Sphingobium yanoikuyae: one gene and its partner. Each later gene encodes a partner of the first gene's protein in a complex. Links are inferred from orthologs where the notes say so. Each region holds a gene or a part of one and is shown on either strand. Other genes may lie near its edges.

Region 1 (12,031 bases):
GCGCGACCATGCCAGCCATGCCAGCCGCCATCTCAAGGATCTGGACGATGCCGAAGCGGTCGGCATACGCGCCGGCCAGCGCGCGGTCGCCCGACTCAATCCGGGCAAGGTGGAAAGCGGCGTCATGCCGGTCATCTTCGATCCGCGCATCGGCTCCAGCCTGGTCGGTCATCTGATCGGCGGCATGGTCGGCCCGGCGATCGCCCGCCGCTCCAGCTTCCTGCTGGACTCGCTGGGCGAAACATTGTTCGACAGCAAGATCACGGTCATCGATGATCCGCTGCTGCTGCGCGGCCTGCGCTCGCGCCCGTTTGACGGCGAAGGGCTGCCGGTCGAGCGCCGCGCGCTGATCGAGGATGGCGTGCTGACCGGCTGGCTGATGGACAGCGCCTCGGCCCGCCAGCTTGGCCTGGAACCCACCGGCCATGCCAGCCGGGGCGGCGCCGGTGCGCCGGGCGCGGGCATCACCAATGTCCATATGGAAGCGGGCAGCCTGTCGGTCGGCGAACTGATGGCCGATGTGAAGCGCGGCATCTATGTCACCGAACTGATCGGCATGGGCGTCAATGGCGTCACCGGCGACTATAGCCGCGGCGCCGCCGGCTTCCTGATCGAAAATGGCGCGGTCGGCCCGGCCGTGTCCGAAATCACCATCGCCGGCAATCTGAAGGACATGTTCCGCACCCTTGTGCCGGCCAATGACCTGATGTTCCGCTATGCCATGAACGTGCCGACCCTGCGCGTCGACGGGATGACCGTTGCCGGCGGCTGAGCCTCTGTTGCCGGCCGTCGTCGCGGCGGTCACCGATGCGGCCGATCGCGCGCTGGCGCTATGGGCCGATGGCGAAACGCGCGTGCGCCAGTGGGAAAAGGTGCCCGGCCATCCGGTCTGCGAGGCGGACCTGGAAATCGACGTCATGCTGCGCGAACGGCTGGCGGCGATCGATCCGCAGGCCGGCTGGCTGTCGGAGGAGACAGCCGATACCGTGCATCGCCTGGGCGTATCGCGTGTCTGGGTGGTCGATCCGATCGACGGCACCCGCGACTATCTGCGCGGCCGGCCCGGCTGGGCGGTCTCCGTCGCCCTGGTCGAGGATGGCGCGGTCAGGCTCGGCATTCTAGCGGCGCCCGCGCGCAAGGAATTGTGGATTGCGCAGGCCGGGCAGGGGGCGACCCGCAATGGCGTGCCGCTCCATGCCGGCAATCGCACCATGTTGCCTGGCGCCCGCGTGCCCGCCGATCAGCTGCCGCGCGCCGACCGCGATCTCGTCACCGTGGACAAGCCCAACAGCATCGCGCTGCGCATGGCGATGGTCGCCGCCGATGAGGCCGATCTGGTCGCCACCGTGCGCTGGGGCAATGAATGGGATGTCGCCGCCTCCGCCCTGATCGCGCAGGAGGCCGGCGCCATCGTCACCGACGCGCTGGGCGATCCGCTCGCCTTCAACCGGCCCCAGCCGGTCGCCTTCGGCCTGCTCTGCGCGGCGCCGGGCATCCATGCGGCCGCCGCCGCCCGCCTCGCGCCGCGCGCGAAGGAAATATTGGGCAAGGCCTGATCAGCCGCCGGTGCAGGCCTTCACCGTCTGGGCGGGCAGCACCTCTTTCAGTCTAGCCCGCACGACATCGGCCCAGATGCGGTAACCGGCCGGGTTCATATGCACCTTGTCTGCCTGATAATTGTCGCCCAGCTTGCCGTCCTTCAGCAGTGGCGTGGTGATGTCGGCATAATGGACATTCTGCATGTGCGGGATCAGCCGCCGGGTCGCATCATTATAGATTTGCTGCTGCGGAAAGATCGCCCAGCGCCCCGGACTGGGCTTCACCGACAGGATGATGACCGGCACATTGCCCAGCATGTCGCTGCGCATCTCCAGGAAGCGGGCCATATCGTGGAAGATCGGCCGTAGCTGTCGCCCGCCCGCCAGATCATTCTCGCCGGCATAGAGGATGATCGCCGCCGGTTTTGGCGTTCCCGGCTCGATATTGGCGAAACGCGGCAATATCTCGTTGAAGGTGGCGCTGTTGATGCCGCGATTATGCGCGACCCAGGGCGCCATATCCTGCTCCAGGCTGGTCCAGCGCTTGATCGACGAACTGCCCACGAACCACAGGGCGCATGGCCCTTCGCGCCCCTGCCCGTCCGGCAGGGTCTGGCTGGCATCGCGATAATGGGTGAAGGCGAACCAGCCCCCGACGATCACGCAAAAAATCGACAGGGCCAGCAGACGCTTGCCCAAAGCTGTATCCAGTCTCTGCAAGATGATGGCGACCCTCCTGCTAATGGCCGAAGTCTAAACGATATTTTCCTTAAGAAAAGATGGCTGCGACGGAATGATGCCATTGCGGATTTTAAGAGCTTGGCAATATTGTGACGCTATCGTTTCGATGGCAAATTTTGCGAGCATATCGTGACCAAGAACCCGTCGATCGACCTGCTGAAAGGCTTGCTGATCCTGCTCGTCATGGGCGGGCACGCGATGGAATTGACGCATCAGCAGCATGTCCTGCTGTGGATCGGCTCGGGTTTCCGCATGCCGCTGATGATCGGCATTTCCGGCTATCTGCTCAACGTCACGCGCACCCGCTCCATGCCGACGGGCGAGATGTTCAGCCGCTATGGCCGGCGCATGCTGCTGCCCTGGGCGGTGGCGATGCTCGTCTACTGGCTCGCCAGTGGCGGCCTGCTTTCCTGGCAGACCCCGCTCGACCTGCTGCTGCGTCCGCCCTTCCATCTCTGGTATGTGCCGGCGCTGTTCCTGTTGATCCTGGTGACCCGGTTGCTACCACTTTCACCGCTTGTGCTGCTGGCGATCGGCACGCCCGTCAGCCTGGCCACCATGTATAGTTTCGGCCTCGACCATGGTGCAGTGGGCGGCAGCCTGTTGTCGCCCGACAGCCGTTTCCTGCGCTACCCCGTCTATTTCTTCTTCGGCATGCTGATGGCCGAACGGGGCATGCCCAAACGCTATCTGTGGCCCGTGCTGCTGGTCGGGGCGCTGGGGCTGTTCTGGTGGTCGGATCTTTATGGCACCGGCAATGCGCTTGCCTTCGTGCCCGCCCGCTTGCTCATGTGTCTGGCGCTGATTGCGCTGCTGCCCAGCATCTCGGCGGTGCGCCTGCATTTCGGCCCGATCAACAGGATCGGGCGCGAAAGCCTGTTCTTCTATCTCTGGCATCCGCTGGTGATGGGGCTGGTGGCGATGCTCGACCCGCATGGCGCCGTCATCCTCGCTGGTGCGGTGCTGCTGCTCTACATCGCCAGCGCGCTTGCGGGGCAGGGGCGATTGCCGCCCCTGTTGCTGGGCGCAGTGCCGCAACGCAGGCCGGCCCCGGTCGCCATGCAACCGGAACCGGTCACGGCTTAGATCTTGCCATATTTCGCTTCGAAGCCGGCAATGTCGCCGGCGGCGAGATATTTGGCCTGGTCGATCCACTGGTCGCGGACCGGCCGCCCCTTGAAATTGCCCAGCTTCGCGTCGATCGCGGCGATGTCGCTGTCGCTCCAGCCGGCGATCTGGGCATAGCGGGTAACGCCCAACTCGGTCAGCAATGCGCCCAGCTTGGGGCCAACGCCCTTCAGCTTCAGCAGGTCGTCGGCGCCATCGGCCGGTGCCGCGACGGCAGGCGATGACGGGATCGGCGCCGGCGTCGGTTCGATCACAGGCGCGGGCGCAGGCGCTTCCTCGACCACCGGCTCGACCGCGACCGGCTCGGCGACCACGGGCTCGGCGACCGGCACCGGATCGGGCGTCGCCACCAGCGGCGCGACGACCGGCTCGGCAATCGGCTCGGCGGCGACGGGCGGCGCCACCGGGGCGGGGTCTTCCGCCACGGCCGACTTGCCCTTGCCCGACAGCAGGAACACCAGGCCGATCACGACCAGCAGCGCGATCAGCAGCCACAGGCCATAGTCCATGAAGAATTCCTGCATCGCCCTTTGCCTCCCGGAATGGATATGTCGCCCTATTTAAGGACGCTTGGCGGCGCGGGACAAGGGGGACATGTCCCGATCCCGCGCCGGTTTGGCCCTTATTGCGCCTCGCGGGCGACCTCGCGCCAGCCAATGTCGCGGCGGCAGAAGCCGGTCGGGAAGTCGATCGCGTCGACCGCGGCATAGGCGGCGGCCTGCGCCGCGCCCACCGTATCGCCGGTCGCGGTGACGTTCAGCACGCGCCCGCCATTGGCGACGATCGCACCATCCTTCTCCGCCGTACCGGCATGGAAGACGCGGGCGCCCTGTGCCTCGGCTGCGTCGATCCCCGTGATCGCGCCGCCCTTTTCCGGCGTGCCGGGATAGCCATTGGCCGCCATCACGATGGTCAGCGCGGTGCGATCGGCCAGCGCGACCGGCCCCTGCTCGGCCAGCCTGCCTTCGGCCACCGCCAGCAGCAGTTCGACCAGGTCGCCGTCGAAACGCATCATCAGCACCTGGCATTCGGGGTCGCCGAACCGGGCATTATATTCGATCAGCTTGGGGCCTTCCTCGGTCAGCATCAGCCCGGCATAGAGCACGCCGGAATAGGGCATGCCCTCGGCCGCCAGCGTCTCGACCGTCGGCTTGATGATCCGCTCGATCACCTGTGCTTCCAGTTCGGGCGTCAGCACGCGGGCCGGGCTGTAGGCACCCATGCCGCCGGTGTTTGGGCCGGTGTCGCCGTCGCCGACGCGCTTGTGATCCTGGGCCGAACCGAAGGGCAGGATCGCGCTGCCGTCGGTCAGGGCAAAGAAGCTGGCTTCCTCGCCCGTCATGAACTCTTCCAGCACCACTTCCTCGCCGGCCTTGCCGAACGCGCCGGAGAACATGGTGTCGAGTGCGTCGAGCGCTTCCTGCCGGGTTTCGGCGATGATCACGCCCTTGCCGGCGGCCAGGCCATCGGCCTTGATCACCACCGGCAGGGTGAAATCGTCGAGCGCGGCGATCGCGCCATCCTTGCTGGTGACACGGATGTAGCCGGCGGTCGGGATGTTGGCGCGCTGGCACAGATCCTTGGTGAAGCCCTTGGAGCCTTCCAGCTGCGCCGGCTTCTTGTCGGGACCGAACACGGCGACGCCCATGGTGCGGAGGTTATCGGCCAGGCCGTCGACCAGCGGCGCTTCCGGCCCGATCACCACCAGCGCGATCGAATGGCGGGTGCAGAAATCCAGCACCGCGCGATGATCCGTCGCGTCGAGGTCGACCAGCGTGGCATGCTGGGCTATGCCGGGGTTGCCAGGCGCCGCATAAAGCGTCGAGAGGCGTGGCGATTGTGCCAGCTTCCACGCCAGCGCATGTTCGCGGCCGCCGCCGCCAAGCAGAAGGATGTTCATCTCGGCCATGTCCCCGGAATTTGATGCCTATGACAGTTCGGGCCGCCTGTTAGCCGAGGAAAGGGCGGGGGACAACGCGCCGCCGCTCAGTGTCAGCGAATTGTCGGGCCTGCTGAAGCGCACGGTGGAGGATCGCTTCGGCCATGTCCGCCTGCGCGGCGAGATTTCCGGCTTCAAGCGCGCGGCTTCGGGCCATCTCTATCTGGCGCTCAAGGACGACAATGCCGTGCTCGACGGGGTGATGTGGAAGGGCGGGGCGCAACGGCTCGCCTTCCAGCCGCAGGACGGGGTGGAGGTGATCGCCACCGGCAAGCTCACCACCTATCCTGGCCGCTCCAAATATCAGATCGTGATCGACCGGATGGAGTTGGCGGGCGAGGGCGCGCTGATGGCGCTGCTCGAAAAGCTCAAGGCCAAGCTCGCGGCCGAAGGGCTGTTCAACCGCGACCGCAAGCGCCGCCTGCCCTTCCTGCCGCGCACCATCGGCGTCGTTACCTCGCCCACCGGCGCGGTGATCCGCGACATTCTCCACCGCCTGGCGGATCGCTGCCCGACCCAGGTGCTGCTCTGGCCGGTACTGGTCCAGGGGCAGGGCGCGGCCGAACAGATTGCCCGCGCCGTGCGCGGCTTTTCCGCCATGGACGGCAGCGGCCCGCTGCCCCGGCCCGACCTCGTCATCGTTGCGCGCGGCGGCGGCTCGATCGAGGATCTGTGGAGCTTCAACGAGGAAATCGTTGTCCGCGCTGTCGCCGAATGCTCGATCCCGACCATTTCGGCGGTCGGGCATGAAACCGACACGACCTTGTGCGACTATGCCGCCGACATGCGTGCGCCCACACCGACCGCTGCCGCCGAAATGGCGGTGCCGGTCCGCGCCGAACTGCTGGCGATGCTGGGTGAAATGGGCCTGCGCTCCGGCCGGGCGGTGCGGCGCGGGGCGATGCAGGCGCGCGAACGGCTGGAGATGCAGGCGCGGCTGATGCCGACGCCCGACACCCTGCTCGCGCCGCAGCGGCAGCGGCTCGACCTTCTGTCCGACGGTCTCAACAGCGGCCTGCGCCACCGTCTGGCCGACGCCCGCGCCCATCTGGGCCAGGTCAGTGGCGCGCTGCGCCCGGCCTTGCTGCGCCAATATGTCAGCCGCGCGGCGGAGCGGGTCGACCGGTTGCGGCTGCGCCCCGACTATCTGACCCGCGTCTATCGCGACCGGGCGACCGCCTTCGATCGCCTCTCGCGCCTCTTCACCTCGGTCAATCCCGATCTGCCGTTGCAGCGCGGCTTTGCTCGGGTGATGGCGGGCGACCGGCTGGTCCGTTCGGTCACCGATGCGCAGGCCGCAGGTCAGGTCAGCCTGCACTTCGCCGATGGCGCCGTGGCCGCCGCGATCGACACCGCCGCACCTCTTGAGCCGGCCCCCGCGCCCGCTATATCCGCCCCATCCCGTCCCGCGCGCAAGCCGCGCGACACCGTTGAAGGTGGCCAGCAGGATCTCTTCTCCTGATGCGCCGCAGAAAGGCCTGATCCATGCTGATGTCCAACCGCGACCGCCCGGCCCGGCTGCATTATATGCCCTACAGCTTCCGCGTGCTGCAGGCCGGCGACCATGTGCTGTGCGCCATATCCGGCCAGCGCATCCCGCTGGAGGATCTGCGCTACTGGTCGATCGCCCGGCAGGAACCCTATGCCAGCGCCGCTTTGTCGGTCGAGGCGGAACTGAAGGCACGCGCCGCCGGATGACCCGCCGGCTCGCCGCTTTGCTGGTCCTCACCGCGCTGCCGCTTGCCCCGGCGATACTGCGCGCAGCGCCGGCTATGGTGGCTGGACCCGATTTCATCCTGTCCGGCCCGGCGATCCAGGGCGGCACTTTGCTCGGCACCGCGCCGGCCGGCACGGTCGCGCTGCATTTCGGCGACCAACTGGTGCCGGTCGATGCCGATGGCCGCTTCCTGATCGCCTTCGATCGGGATGCGCCGCCACCGGCCAGGCTCAGCGCACGGCTGTCGAATGGTCGGGTCATCGATCGCGCGCTGACCGTCGCGCCGCGCGAATGGCGGCTGGAACGGATCAACGCGCCGCTGCGGCCGACCAAAAGCAGCGAGGCCTTCCTTGCCCTGCGCAAGCCCGAACTGGAGCAGATCGCAGCCGCGCGCGACAAGGTGACGGACGCGCAGGGCTGGCGCCAGACTTTCATCTGGCCGCGCCTGGGTCGGATTTCCGGCCTGTTCGGGTCGCAGCGCATCTATCAGGGGCAGCCGGGCGCCTATCATGGCGGCGTCGATGTCGCGGGCGCGACTGGCGAGCCGGTGGTGGCGCCGGCGGACGGGGTGGTGATCCTGGCCGCCGATCACCCCTTCACGCTGGAGGGCAATCTGCTGATGATCGACCATGGCCATGGCCTCAACAGCGCCTTCCTGCATCTGTCGCGGATCGACGTGAAGCCCGGCGACCATGTGGCACAGGGGCAACGCATCGGCGCGATCGGCGCCACCGGTCGCGCCACCGGCCCCCATCTTCACTGGGGCATGAAATGGAACGATGCGCGCATCGACCCGCTGCTGCTCGCCGGGCCGATGCCGCAACCGCGATAGGGATCAGCCGACGCGCTTCACCCGCACGGCGCGTCCGCCCTCGACCTTGCCCAGGAAGCTGCCGATGGCGCCGCGCTTGATCTCGATCATGTTGCCCGGCTTTGGATCACGACCGGTAACGGCTTCGGTGGTCATCCACTGCGCGCCATCCTCCAGGGTGATCAGCCACTTGCCATAGCCCATGCTCTTCACCGCTGAAATCTTCGCTTCGATCTGCGACAGACCTTCGGCTTCGGGCGATTCTGCCTTGTCATCATCGCCGCCTAGGAACGGCAATTTGGGGAAGGAGAAGCCGAACAGGGTCCGCCGGGTCTTGGTGAGCTCGCTCTTGTCGAGCACGACCACTTCGTCGCGCTGCGCCGCGCCGTCCATCGCGGCAACCTGCCGATCGAAACAGGCCAGGCGGGTCTTGTCGTCCGGGATTTCACGACATTTCAAAAGGTCCGTGAAAATTTCGGGCTTGGGCTGCTGGCGGGGTGCGGCGATGCTTTGGGTTGTCGCCAGGCAAAGGGAAAGGGTCAGAAATAGGCTTGAAATGGCCTTGGTGCGCATGATTCTTTCTCGCTCGCCGGATGAGGGCCGCAGCATGCACCGGCCTGAAAGAAGGTCAAGGGCGGCCGGGCTGGTGCAGCGCAGATGGGTGCAAGGTCATATTATGATCGCTGATTTGCTCGCAAATGCAGCATTGCTGCAATCATTTCAATCGTCGTGAAATTATCTTGCTTATCAGGTGTAAAATTGCGGTTGTTACGCCTTGTTGCATTTTTGATACAGCCCTGTCCAAAAGCGGCAAACTACGATTTCCCGCGCTTTACAGCAGCTTTCCCACCGCGCAGGTTCCGCCAATCCGTACGGGGGGATCGCTGTCGGGCACCTTATCCCCTTGTAGGTACACATGAAGGCAGGTGACTGCCCAACTCCAGAGCAAGGGACTGGAAACGTGAAGACATTTTCGAAGAGGGCACTGCTGCGTGCCAGCGCCGCTCCGGCGATCCTCGGTGCGTCGCTGATCGCGACGGCCGCGTTCGCGCAGGATGCGCCGCAGGCCGCCGATGCGGAAGCCGCCGACACCATCATCGTCACCGGCTCGCTGATCAAGAATCCGAACCTGGCCCAGTCGACCCCGGTCCTGGCCACCACGTCGGACGAAATCGACCTGCGCCAGAGCAACAACGCGGAACAGCTGCTCCGTGAAATTCCGGGTGTCGTTCCCAGCATCGGTTCGGCCGTGAACAACGGCAACGGCGGTGCATCGACCCTGAACCTTCGTGGTCTGGGTTCGAACCGCAACCTGGTTCTGGTCGATGGCCGTCGCATGGTGCCTTATGGCCTGGGCGGCGTTTTCGATCTTAACAACATTCCGCTGGCCCTGGTCGAGCGCGTCGACGTGCTGACCGGTGGTGCATCGACCACCTATGGCGCCGACGCCATCGCCGGCGTGGCCAACTTCATCCTGAAGAAGGACTTCTCGGGCTTCGAAGCCAATCTGTCGGAACAGCTGACCGACGATGGCGACGGCAACACCTTCCGCGCCGACGTCACCATGGGCGCGAACTTCGATGACGGCCGCGGTAACGCCGTGTTCAGCATCGGTTATCAGGAAGTCGACCCCGTCTATCAGGGCGCGCGTTCCTTCTCGAGCACCTATCTGGAATCCTATCTGGCCGAATGTACTTCGTGCCAGGGTTCGGGCACGTCCACGCCGACCCGCATGTCGCTGCCGGGTGTCGGTACGCGTCAGATCAGCGCCGACGGCAATTCGCTGGTTCCGACCTACCAGACCTATAACTTCAACCCGTACAACATCTTCCAGACGCCGTTTAAGCGTTTCAACATGTTCGGTTCGGCCAATTACGAGATCAGCGACTCGGTCAAGGCCTATACCCGTGGCATGTTCTCGAAGAACACGGTCAACACGATCATCGCGCCGTCGGGTGCCTTCGCCCTTTCGGTCGTGATCCCCTACAGCAACCCCTATCTGACCGATGGCATCCGCAACCAGTTCTGTAACGCGAATGGTCTGACCACCGCACAGTGCTCGGCCGCTGCTGCTGCCACCGATCCGACCAGCGCCGACTACCGCACCTTCAACACCACGATCTCGCGTCGTGCGGTCGAAGCCGGTCCGCGTATCTCGGAATTCAAGACCACCTTCTTCGACTATGCACTGGGCTTCCAGGGCGACATCGGCTCGCACCTGAGCTGGGACGTCGGCGGTTCCTATGGTGAATCGGAGCAGGTTCAGACGCAGAAGGGCTACACGCTCAACTCGCGCTTCCGTAATGCGTTGCTGGCAACCAACACCACGACCTGCCTTGACGGTTCGGAAACTTGTGTTCCCGTCAACATCTTCGGCCCGACCGGCTCGATCACCCAGGACATGGTCGACTATCTGAGCGCGAACAGCCAGATCACGACCAAGACCACCCTGGCCCAGGCGCACGCCACCCTGAGCGGTGACTTCGGCGTGACCTCGCCGCTGGCATCGAACCCGATCGGCTTCGCCGTCGGTGGTGAATATCGCAAGTACACCGCGTCGATCGAATCCGATCTGCTGTCGCAGGCGAACGATCTGGGCGGCGCTGGTGGTGCCCAGCCGAACGTGAACGGCGGCTTCGACGTCTATGAAGCCTATGGCGAACTGATCGCTCCGCTGATCGAGGACCGTCCCTTCGCGAAGCTGCTGTCGGTTGGCGCTGGCGTTCGTTATTCGAGCTATTCGGTCGATGCGCCGACCAGCCCGAGCTACGACACCTGGACCTACAAGTTCGAAGGCAGCTGGGCTCCGGTCGCTGACCTGAAGTTCCGCGGCAACTACTCGCGCGCCGTTCGTGCGCCGAACGTTTCGGAACTGTTCACGCCGGTGACCGTCGGTCTGACCAACCTCGGCACCGATCCCTGCGCCGGCAGCGCTCCGCTCGCCAATGCCAACCTGGCTGCGGTGTGTCTCGCTCAGGGCGCGCCCGCTTCGACGATCGGCTTCATTGATCAGCCTTCGGCGGCGCAGGCGAATGCCAGCAACGGCGGCAACCTGAACATCAAGCCGGAAACCTCGGACAGCTGGGGCGTCGGTGCGACCTTCACGCCGACCTTCCTGCCGGGCTTCAACGCCACGATCGACTATTATAACATCAAGGTGAAGAACGCGATCACCAGCCCGACCCCGGGCGATGCGATCGCAGCCTGCTTCGACAATCTGACCGCAGACAGCGCCTCCAAGCCTGCCTGTACCTCGATCGGTCGTTCGGAAGATGGCAGCCTCAATGGTACGGCCACCGGTCTCTACCTGCCGCTGTCGAATACGGGCCGTTTGAAGACCGACGGTATCGACCTCTCGCTGAACTATAAGCATGAGTTCGACTTCGCGACGCTGACCCTGGGCTTCAACGGCAACTGGACCAACAGCTCGAAGTTCCAGGCGCTCCCGACCTCGCTGAACCGCGATTGCGTCGGTTACTACTCGGTCAACTGTGCTTCGATCCAGCCGAAGTTCCAGTGGTCGCAGCGCACCACCTTCACCTTCGGTGATGTCGATCTGTCGCTCCTGTGGCGCCATATCAACAAGGTCAAGTATGAGCCCGCTCAGCTGCAGGCTGATATGGACGCCGCTGAGGCGCTCAATCGCGACGAAGACGGCAATCTTCTGCCGGTGGCGGACCAGGGTTGCCCCGACTATGCTGGCGCGGATGAAGGCGGTTGCGTGGTTGACTCGCAGTTCCGCAAGATCAAGTCGTACGACTATTTCGACCTGACCGCTCGTGCGCAGGTTTCGGATAACGTGATGCTGACCTTCACCGTCATGAACATGTTCGACAAGAAGCCCCCGATCCTCGGTGGTTCGGTCGGTTCGACCAGCTACAACAGCGGCAACACCTACCCGTCGACCTATGACGCTCTGGGCCGCAAGTTCGCTGTCAGCGCGAAGATGAAGTTCTGATCCTGATCGGAACCATCTGAACAAAAAGAGAGGCGGATCGCAGGATCTGCCTCTTTTTTATTGTCCAGTCGATATTGCGTCGGCGCTGGGCCTATGGGGCCGTCTTATCCGGCCAGGCCATGGTCCAGTTGCATGGGCACGTCGAAACGCTTCGCCAGTTCCTCGGCCCAGTGCAGCACCATCGCGATCTCCTCGCCAT
Region 2 (2,768 bases), 3.6 Mb from region 1 along the record:
CGGGGCTGACGAACTTGTGGATCGGCCCGCCATAGAGGGCGATTTCCTTGACCAGACGCGACGCGATCGGCTGCAATGAGACGTCAGCCATCAGAAAGACGGTTTCGACCCGGCTGTTGATCTGCTGGTTCATGCCCGCCATCTGATATTCATATTCGAAGTCGGCGACGGCGCGCAGGCCCCGGATGATGACGCTGGCCCCCTGCGATTCGGCAAAGTCCATCAACAGCGAGTTGAAGCCGGTGACGACGATTTCGGTGTCGATGTCCGCGCATTCGCGGCGAACCATGTCCAGCCGTTCCTCGTCGGCAAACATCGGCGACTTGCTGATGTTGGTGGTGACGCCGATCACCAGCTTGTCGACCAGCTTCGCGCCGCGGCGGATGATGTCCATATGGCCAAGGGTGATGGGATCGAAGGTGCCGGGATAGACACCGATACGCGACTTGCTCATGATCTAGCGGTCCCTCTCCACAATATAGTCGGCAATGGCGCGCAGCAAATCCGCCTCCGCGCCATGGCCGTGCAGGTGCGCCTTGGCCTGTTCAACGAGCAGGCGCCCCTGTTCCCGCGCCCGGTCTACCCCCAGGAGCGAGACGAAGGTTTCCTTACCGGCGGCGGCATCCTTGCCCAGCGCCTTGCCGGCGAGGGCCGCGTCGCCCTCCACATCGAGCAGGTCGTCGGCAATCTGGAAGGCGAGGCCGATGTCGCGGGCATAGCCATGCAGGCCGGTGCGCGCCTCGACCGGGATGCGCGCCATGATGGCGGCGGCATCGACGCAGAAGCCGATCAGCGCGCCGGTCTTGAGATTTTGCAGCCGGGTGACGGTGGCGAGATCGAAGCGGGTCTTTTCCGCCTCTAGGTCCATCATCTGCCCGCCCGCCATGCCGGCCGGGCCGCTGGCGACGGCCAGCGCCTTCACGAGGTCGATGCGGACGAAGGCATCGGGATGGGTCTGTTCGTCGGCGAGGATTTCGAAGGCGAGATCATGGAGGCAATCGCCGGCCAGGATCGCGGTCGCTTCGTCGAAGGCCTTGTGGACGGTCGGCTTGCCGCGCCGCATATCGTCATCGTCCATCGCCGGCAGATCGTCATGCACCAGCGAATAGACATGGATGCATTCGATCGCGAGGCCGACGCGCAGCGCGGATTCGCGGGAAATGTTGAACAGGTCGCAGGTCGCCTGCACCAGCAGCGGCCGCAGCCGCTTGCCACCCCCGATCGCGGCATGGCGCATCGCTTCATAGAGGCGATGGCGTGGATCGTCCGGGATCGCCAGCAGCGCGTCGAACGCCCGGTCGATATCGGCCGCGACCGTTGCCGCACGGGCGGCGACCAGCGCTCCTGCCGCGCTCCGTTCCATGCAGTGGGTCAATCCGCGCCGAACGGCTGGGCGCCGGTGATGGCGCCGCCGGCATCGACGGTCAGCTTGCTGATGCGCGCCTCGGCCGCCTGCAGCCGCTCGGTGCAGCGCTTGCGCAGTTCTTCGCCCTGGGCATAAAGCGAGATCGACTCATCGAGCGGAACATCGCCGCTTTCCAGCCGGCGGACGATCGATTCGAGTGCGCGCAGCGCATCCTCGAACGACAATTGGGACAGATCCTTTTGCGGGGTATTTTCCTCAGCCATGCGCCTGCATTGACCGCCCCTGTCCACGGGGTCAAGCGCGGATGACATGGCAGCAGACCCAAGGCCGCTCAATAGTGGGTCAATCCCGCCGCTGTCACGCAAACGTCATGACGTCGCTGCACAGGCGTGGCGGAATTCGGGCAGTTTTGCGTTGACGCACAATGTTGCAAGCGCACATAAAAGGATCGCTATGAAATATTATCTCCCCCTCATCGCCGTTGCCGGCCTGACCATGCTGTCGGCCTGCAACAAGAGTGACGAACCCGAAGTCGTCGGCGGCCCCGCCGATCCGATGGCTGCCCAGCTTGCCAACGCCGCGCCGGTCGAGCTGCCGCCGTCGGTCAAGGCCAACAAGCAGTTCCGCTGCAAGGACAACAGCCTGTTCTTCGTCGACTATATGAGCGACGACAAGAGCGCGATCCTGCGCACCGAAAAGAATGGCGCCCCCACCATGCTGAAGGCTGCCGAAGCCGGCCAGCCCTTCACCGCCGAAGGTGGTTATGAGGTCAAGGGTTCGGGCAACGACGTGACGATCACCGTCCCCGGCAAGTCGGCGCAGGCCTGCCACGTCTGATCGCAGCATTGCCTGAGTCTTTTTTCTGACAGGGGCCGGTTCTTCCCTAGGAACCGGCCCTTTTTTCATGCCCGACGCCTTTCCTGAACGGCAGATAACGTGCCGGTTCAGGATGTTGCCAGCCAGCCGGTGGCAGAACAGCCTCGTACCAGAGATAAACAGGTCGAGGAGATGACCCATGAACTTCAAGAAGAGCCTGATCGCCATGGCCCTGGCGACCGCAACCGTCGCCACCGCCGTTCCGGCGACCTCCTTCGCCCGCGGCCACGACCGTGGCTGGCACCGTGGCGACCGCCATTATGACCATGGTCGCTATTCCGACCGTCGCGGCTATCGCGGTGATTATCGCTGCCGCAAGTCGGGCGGCACCACCGGCCTGCTGCTGGGCGGCGTTGCCGGTGCCCTGCTGGGTCGCGCGGTCGACACCCGCGGCGATCGCACCACCGGCACCGTTGTCGGCGCCGGCGCCGGCGCCCTGGCCGGCCGCGCGATCGACCGCAACAGCAGCTGCTAAGCGACTTAAGGGCGGCGGCCATGACTTGGCCGCCGCCTCCCCATTGTGAAT

The links.
Region 2: the proteins of xseA (region 1) and U0025_RS03230 are in contact, whole or in part, in a cryo-EM structure (PDB 8TXR), measured with the Escherichia coli proteins. The link is inferred for Sphingobium yanoikuyae from one-to-one orthologs.

Annotation. Positions count from the first base shown.
Region 1 is NZ_CP139979.1:4,331,123-4,343,153, forward strand. The notes cover bases 4,595-7,561. They hold xseA (exodeoxyribonuclease VII large subunit), read left to right. Parts: upstream 4,595-5,314; coding sequence 5,315-6,808; downstream 6,809-7,561. Other genes in these bases: purD (phosphoribosylamine--glycine ligase), read right to left, coding at 4,595-5,307; U0025_RS20135 (DUF2093 domain-containing protein), read left to right, coding at 6,832-7,044; U0025_RS20140 (M23 family metallopeptidase), read left to right, coding at 7,041-7,561. Also shown: U0025_RS20100 (TldD/PmbA family protein), read left to right, coding at 1-772; U0025_RS20105 (3'(2'),5'-bisphosphate nucleotidase CysQ), read left to right, coding at 759-1,556; U0025_RS20110 (GDSL-type esterase/lipase family protein), read right to left, coding at 1,557-2,237; U0025_RS20115 (acyltransferase family protein), read left to right, coding at 2,409-3,365; U0025_RS20120 (hypothetical protein), read right to left, coding at 3,362-3,931; more of purD, read right to left, coding at 4,030-4,594; more of U0025_RS20140, read left to right, coding at 7,562-7,895; U0025_RS20145 (hypothetical protein), read right to left, coding at 7,899-8,447; U0025_RS20150 (TonB-dependent receptor domain-containing protein), read left to right, coding at 8,836-11,832; U0025_RS20155 (hypothetical protein), read right to left, coding at 11,937-12,031. UniProt on the Escherichia coli protein: Bidirectionally degrades single-stranded DNA into large acid-insoluble oligonucleotides, which are then degraded further into small acid-soluble oligonucleotides.
Region 2 is NZ_CP139979.1:693,946-696,713, reverse strand. It holds U0025_RS03230 (exodeoxyribonuclease VII small subunit), read right to left. Parts: upstream 1,630-2,768; coding sequence 1,372-1,629; downstream 1-1,371. Other genes in the region: U0025_RS03220 (glycine zipper 2TM domain-containing protein), read left to right, coding at 2,382-2,717; U0025_RS03225 (hypothetical protein), read left to right, coding at 1,820-2,203; U0025_RS03235 (polyprenyl synthetase family protein), read right to left, coding at 458-1,363; coaD (pantetheine-phosphate adenylyltransferase), read right to left, coding at 1-454. UniProt on the Escherichia coli protein: Bidirectionally degrades single-stranded DNA into large acid-insoluble oligonucleotides, which are then degraded further into small acid-soluble oligonucleotides.